2 regions of the Aminobacter sp. NyZ550 genome follow, and region 2 is predicted to be linked to the other one. Evidence: riboswitches for the same ligand, from Rfam matches in the RefSeq annotation. Region 2 holds a riboswitch; the other holds the start of a gene.
What was found. A riboswitch is a leader RNA that binds a small molecule or an ion and turns the genes downstream of it on or off. The one in region 2 is predicted to bind glycine.
Positions count from the first base shown of each region.

Region 1: another riboswitch for glycine. It lies ahead of N7E70_RS29890 (D-amino acid dehydrogenase); the one in region 2 lies ahead of gcvT (glycine cleavage system aminomethyltransferase GcvT).

Region 1 covers NZ_CP114191.1:567,474-570,873, reverse strand. The annotation lists gene N7E70_RS29895 (amidohydrolase family protein) at 1-1,050, shown strand, start outside; glycine riboswitch at 1,117-1,219, shown strand; gene N7E70_RS29890 (D-amino acid dehydrogenase) at 1,365-2,618, shown strand; gene N7E70_RS29885 (malate synthase G) at 2,628-3,400, shown strand, end outside.
Region 2 covers NZ_CP114190.1:3,336,550-3,339,949, reverse strand. The annotation lists gene N7E70_RS16570 (cytochrome b/b6 domain-containing protein) at 1-347, shown strand, start outside; gene N7E70_RS16565 (molybdopterin-binding protein) at 349-1,140, shown strand; gene N7E70_RS16560 (helix-turn-helix domain-containing protein) at 1,300-1,680, shown strand; glycine riboswitch at 1,800-1,886, shown strand; gene gcvT (glycine cleavage system aminomethyltransferase GcvT) at 2,039-3,139, shown strand; gene gcvH (glycine cleavage system protein GcvH) at 3,145-3,400, shown strand, end outside.

The sequences.
Region 1 (3,400 bases), on a different replicon from region 2:
GGCTCGCAATACGATCCCGGCATCGTCATCCGCGCCATGGACAAGACCGGCATCCGCGGCATCACCGGCCGCCACGCCGCCGATAATCGCCCGTCGGAGCTGCCGCGCGGCTGGACCGAGGAAATGGCCGAGCATCACTTCTTCCCCGACGCGCAGACGGCGCTGAAGGTGCTCGAGGAAAACGTGCTGCGCTACAACAACACGCTCGACGGTCGTGCCCGCTGCTGGGTCAACATCGAGGGCAAGGAGCCCTGCAGCCTCGAACTGCATGTCGGTGCCGTGGCGCTGGCCGAGAAGCTGGGCGTCGGCACCACCTACCACCTGGCGACTTCGATCGAGGAGGCCAAGGTCTGCGAGAGCAAGTATGGCTGCTGGCCGATCACCCGCGTCGACAATGCCGGCGGCATCCGCAACAACCTGGTCATCGCTCACGGCGCAGCCGTGTCGGATGAGGAGGTCAAGCTTCTGGCCGAGCGCGGCGCCAGCGTTGCCTTCTGCCCGTGCTCGTCGTTCAAGCTCGGCAAGGGCGCCACGTCGATCGGCAAGTACCCCGAGATGGTCAGGGCCGGCGTCAAGGTCGGCCTCGGCACCGACGGTGTCTCGGCCGCCGGTAACATGAACCTGATGCGGCAGATGCTCGTCGTTGCCGGCATGTTCAAGGATGCGCGGCTGAAGCCCGACATCTTCACTGCCCGCGATGCGCTGCGCGCCGCCACCATCGAGGGCGCGCGCGCCCTGATGTGGGACGACGAGATCGGCTCGCTGGAGATCGGCAAGAAGGCCGATTTCATTCTGTTCGATCTCGACCATGTCGAGTGGACGCCGTTCTACGATCCGCTGCAGGCGCTGGTGTTCTCGGCCTCGACGGCCTCGATCACTCAGACCTGGGTCGATGGCAAGGCGGTCTATGTCGACGGCAAGGTGCAGGGTGTCGACGAAGCGGGCATCCGCCGCAAGGCGCGCGAGCTGGCGGCTGCCGCCGTGGTGCGCGCTGGCCTGCACGAGGAAGACGTCGAGACGACCACGACACTGTACGACGAAGGCAACTGAGGGCTGGAGCTTGCCGCGTCTCGCGTTGCGGAAGGGTGCGGCACCAGCTATGAAGACATACGTTCAAGAGGCTGCATGGGAGAGATCGGCCGCTGCGAGATGACACCGGCCGACGCCGACGGAGCAACCCCCCAGGAAACTCTCAGGCAAAAGTGACCATGCAGTTGAACGATCTGGAGAGAGGCGCCTCGAGCGTCCACCGAAGGGGAAAGCCGCACCGGCAAGGCTGACGCGGTTAAGCTCTCAGGTACAGCGACAGATTGGGGAAAACAGCGGGCTTCGGCCCGCACCCAACTTTGTTCGCGGAGAGTGAAATGCCCCATATTGCCGTTATCGGCGCCGGTATCACCGGCGTCACCACTGCCTATGCCCTTCTGGAGCGCGGCTACACCGTCACTGTCGTCGACCGCCAGCGTTATGCCGCGATGGAGACGTCGTTCGCCAATGGCGGCCAGCTGTCGGCCAGCAACGCCGAAGTCTGGAACCACTGGTCGACCTTGCTCAAGGGCATCAAGTGGATGCTGCGCAGTGATGCGCCGCTGCTGATGAATCCTCGGCCTACCTGGCACAAATATGCCTGGCTGGCTGAGTTCGTCTCAAATATCGCAAATTACCGCGACAACACGGTGGAGACGACGCGGCTGGCGATTGCCGCGCGCAAGCACCTGTTTGCGATTGCCGAGCGCGAGAACATCGACTTCGACCATGTCCGTCGCGGCATCCTGCATTTCTACTGGGACAGACCGAGCTTCCAGCACGCGCTGAAGGTCAATGCGATGCTGGTCGAGGGCGGTCTCGACCGCCGGCCGGTGACGGCGGAGGAGGTGAAGTCGATCGAGCCGACGTTAAATGGCGATTTTCATGGCGGCTTCTACACGCCGTCGGACTCGACCGGCGACATCCACAAGTTCACCTTCGGCCTCGCCAAGGCCTGCGAACGGCGCGGTGCGCGCTTCGTCTTCGACGCCAATGTCGAGCGTATCGCCCGGGATGGCGTGTTCTGCATCGGCTATACGACGTCAGGTGCCGACGGCCAGCCCGACTACAGGGTCGTCGAGGCCGACGGCATCGTCATCTGCGCCGGTTCCGCCAGTCGCCATTTCGCAGCGATGCTCGGCGACCGGGTCAATGTCTACCCGGTCAAGGGCTATTCCATAACCGTGCATCTCGACGACGAGCGCAGCCAGGCTGCCGCGCCCTGGGTCAGCCTGCTCGACGACCGCGCCAAGATCGTCACCAGCCGCCTTGGCGCCGGGCGCTTCCGGGTTGCCGGCACCGCCGAGTTCAACGGCATGAACAGAGACATTCGCGATGACCGCGTCAGACCGCTGGTCGACTGGACACGCATGCTGTTCCCGGATGTCGACACCAACAGGGTCGTGCCCTGGGCAGGTCTCAGGCCGATGATGCCCAACATGATGCCAAGGGTCGGCAAGGGCCGCCAGCCCGGCGTGTTCTACAATACCGGCCATGGTCATCTCGGCTGGACGCTGTCGGCCGCTACAGCCCAGATGGTCGCGGAGACCGTTTCGGGCGAGTTCCGCACCGACGCTGCACTTGCAGCCTGACCCGGAGTTATGACGATGAACATGATGAACCGGATAAACGACAGCGTCTCCCTTCATGGCCTTTCTGTTGCGCGCGAGCTCCACGACTTCGTGGTCGCGGAGGCTCTGCCAGGGACGGGTGTCGATGCGGAGGCCTTCTGGGAAGGTTTCGCCGCGATCGTGCATGATCTGGCGCCGAAGAACCGGGCGCTGTTGGAAAAGCGCGACGACTTCCAGCTCAAGCTCGACGCCTGGTACCGCAAGCATGGCGCCCCGCACGACATGGCCGCCTACAAGGCGTTCCTGAGCGAGATCAGCTATTTGGTCCCCGAGGGTCCAGCCTTTGCTGTCACCACCGAGAATGTCGATCCCGAGATCGCCACCGTCGCCGGGCCGCAGCTGGTCGTGCCGGTGATGAATGCGCGTTATGCGCTGAACGCCGCCAATGCGCGCTGGGGTTCGCTCTATGATGCGCTCTACGGCACCGATGCGATCCCGGATGCCGACGGCGCCGAGAAGACCAAGGGCTACAATCCCAAGCGTGGCCAAAAGGTCATCGCCTGGGCCAAGGCGTTCCTGGATCAGTCAGCACCGCTGGCTCAGGGCAGCTGGAGCGACGTGACCGGGCTGTCGATTGTCGACGGCAAGCTCGTGCTGGCCAATGCGTCCGGCCCGGTTGCACTGGGCGACGGCAAACAATTCGCCGGCTATCGTGGTGCTGCCGGCAATCCCGACGCGGTGCTGCTGGTCAAGAACGGCCTGCATGTCGAGGTGGTGGTCGACAGGGACAGTGCGATCGGCAA
Region 2 (3,400 bases):
TCGCCGACCACGCCAGGCTGAGGTTCCACCATAGCCGCAACTACAACACCTTGCAGAAGCTCGCCTATGGTGGCGTGCTGTTCGTGCTTCTGCCGCTGATGATCGTCACCGGGCTTGCCATGTCGCCGAGCATGAATGCAGCCGTGCCGTTCCTCGCCGACCTGTTGGGCGGACGCCAGACCGCGCGCACCATCCACTTCGTCACCATGGCGCTGCTCGTCGGCTTCTTCGTTGTCCACATGCTGATGATCCTGGCGGCGGGACCGATCAACGAACTGCGCTCGATCGTCACCGGCTGGTATCGCACCGACCCACCGCGAAGCGACCGTCGCGAAGGGAGCGCCTGAGATGCCCAAGTTCCAGCTCAACCGCCGGCGCTTCCTCACAACAGCTACGCTCGGTGCATCGACACTTGCACTCTCCGGTTGCGACGCCTTCGATTTTCTCGCCGATCGCGACAACGGCGTGCGCAATGTCCTCGAGGGTGCCAACGACCTGACATACCGCGTCCAGCGGCTGCTCGCCGGCCGCGAGTCGCTGGCCCAGGAGTTCACCGAGGCCGACATTCGGCAGCCGCAACGCCCCAACGGCATCACTGCACCCGACGACAGTGTCTACAAATCCCTTCAGTCGGGCGATTTCGCCGACTGGCGGCTGGAGGTGACGGGCCTGGTCGAAAAGCCGCTATCGCTTACGCGCCAGCAACTGATGAACATGCCCTCGCGTACCCAGATCACCAGGCACGACTGCGTCGAGGGCTGGAGCTGCATTGCCAAATGGACAGGCGTGCCGATGGCGCTTGTACTCGATGCCGCCGCGATCAAGCCCAATGCCCGCTACGTCGTCTTCCACTGCCTCGACACCATCGAACGAAGCCTCTCGGGCGAAGTCAAATATTACGGCTCGATCGATCTGGTCGACGCGCGGCACCCGCAGACAATCCTCGCCTATGGCATGAACGGCATGCCGCTGCCGGTCGAAAACGGCGCACCGCTTAGGGTGCGTGTCGAACGACAGCTCGGCTACAAGATGCCGAAATACATCCACAAGATCGAGCTGGTCGACGGCTTCGGCGCCATGGGCCTTGGTAAGGGAGGCTATTGGGAAGACCGTGGCTACGACTGGTACGGCGGCATCTGACGGACGATCGCAAGCGCCATTTATAGTCACGCTTATTCAATAGCTTGGCCGATTTTTCGTATCTTGCGGTTGCGCATCCGGGCTCGCTGGCCGATGCTCGCGGCATGCCGCCCAGACATTAGGCGGCCCAAATCCAACACACGACAGGAGGCCCTTCTGGTGTCCGACACCACGAACATCTATGAGCAGACACCCGATCTCGACACCATTGGCGGACGCCTGTCGCGTGCGCGCGAAGCCATCGGCCTCAGTGCCGGCGACCTGGCCTGGCGGCTCGGGGTCAAGACCGCCACCATCAATGCCTGGGAGCGCGACCGCTCGCAGCCCGGGGCCCATCGCATCGCCAAGCTGGCCGGCCTGCTCGGCACCAGCATTTCCTGGATCCTGCACGGCATCGGTCCTGCGCCGCGCGAAGACGACCTGTCCGCCGCCTCGGTTTCGTTGCAGATGGAACGGCTGCTACGACTGCACCGCCAGACCGGCAACCTGATTGGCCAGCTCGAGCGCGACCTGCGCAAGCTGGAAAGTGCCGGGACCTGACCCGGACCACCCGGAAGTATTGGTTGGGACTATCCATCCGGTGAATAAGCACTGCGCGGACAGGTGACAAAGTGTCGTCGGTGGGATATTGACGACTCGTCTGGAGCCTTTGCGGGCTCCACCTGTTTGCGGGAGAGAGCAGCGAAAGCTGACGCCGAAGGGGAAATCGCCCGAAATCTCTCAGGCAAAAGAACCGTAAACAGGAAGGACACTCTGGAAAGTCGGGACGACCTTGGTCCCGCGCCGAAGGTGTAAGCGCTGCCGACAGAGTTCCGGAGCGCGAGTCTCTCAGGCTTCAGACAGAGGGGCACGGAATGGCTGCCACAAGCGGCTGGACACGTGCGACTCTGGAGAAGACATGACAGGCGAAGCCACCAACCAACTCCCACTTGCAGATCTGCATGCAGCCGCCGGTGCGCGCTTTGGCGCCTTTGCCGGCTGGAACATGCCGCTGACCTATCCTGCCGGCGTGATGAAGGAACACCTTCACACCCGGGAGCATGTCGGCCTGTTCGACATCTCCCACATGAAGCTGTTTCTGGTCACCGGCCCGGGGGCCGCCGACCTCATCAACCGCGCCTGCCCGCTCGATGCGCGCGCGCTTGAGACCAGGCAGTCGAAATACACCTTCTTCCTGACCGAGACCGCCGGCATCATCGACGACCTGATCATCACCCGTCTCGGCGACGAGCGTTTCACGGTGGTGGCCAATGCCGGCAACGCAGCGACCGACGAAGCGCATCTGCGTGCGCTGGCCAAGGACTTCGACGCCACGATCGAGCCGCTCGACCGCGTCTTCATCGCGATCCAGGGCCCCGAGGCGGCCACAGTGCTCGGCAAGGCCGGCATTGCCACCGACGCGCTGTTCTTCATGCAGGGCTTCGAGCCGCGCGCCAACTGGTTCATGAGCCGCTCCGGCTATACCGGCGAGGATGGTTTCGAGATCGGCCTGCCGGAGGCAGACGCGCGCGAATTGCTTGCCAAGCTTCTGGCCGACGAGCGCGCCATGTGGATCGGCCTTGCCGCACGCGACAGCCTGCGCCTCGAAGCCGGGCTCTGCCTGCATGGCAACGACATCACCCCCGACAACGACCCTGCAAGTGCCGGCCTGATGTGGGCGATCCCCAAGGACCTGCGTGCAGACGGCGGCTTTATCGGCCGCGCGGCACTTGCTGCGATCCTCGCCGACGGCGCCAAGGAAAAGCGCGTCGGCCTGAAGCCTGAAGGCCGCCAGCCGGTGCGCTCCGGCGCCGAGCTGTTCGATGCCGACGGCAAGCTGATCGGCCGCGTCACCTCGGGCGGCTTTGGCCCGTCGGCCGGATTCCCGGTCGCCATGGGCTATGTCTCCGCGTCGCTGGCCAAGGCCGGCACCCGTGTCTTCGCCGACGTCCGCGGCACCAAGGTGCCCGTCGACGTTCATTCTCTTCCCTTCACGCAGCATCGCTACCGCAAAGGATAATTTCCATGACCAAGACCTATTTCACCGAAGACCACGAGTGGATCCGCGTTGAAGGCGACATCGCTACCGTCGGCATTACCGACTACGCCCAGGAACAGCTTGGCGACCTGGTCTTCGTCGACCTGCCGGAAGCCGGCCGCAAGCTCGCCAAGGGCGACGTCGCCGTGGTCGTCGAGTCGGTCAAGGCCGCATCGGACGTCTATGCACCGATCGACGGCGACATCACCGAAGCCAATGCAACGCTCTCGTCCGACCCGGCGC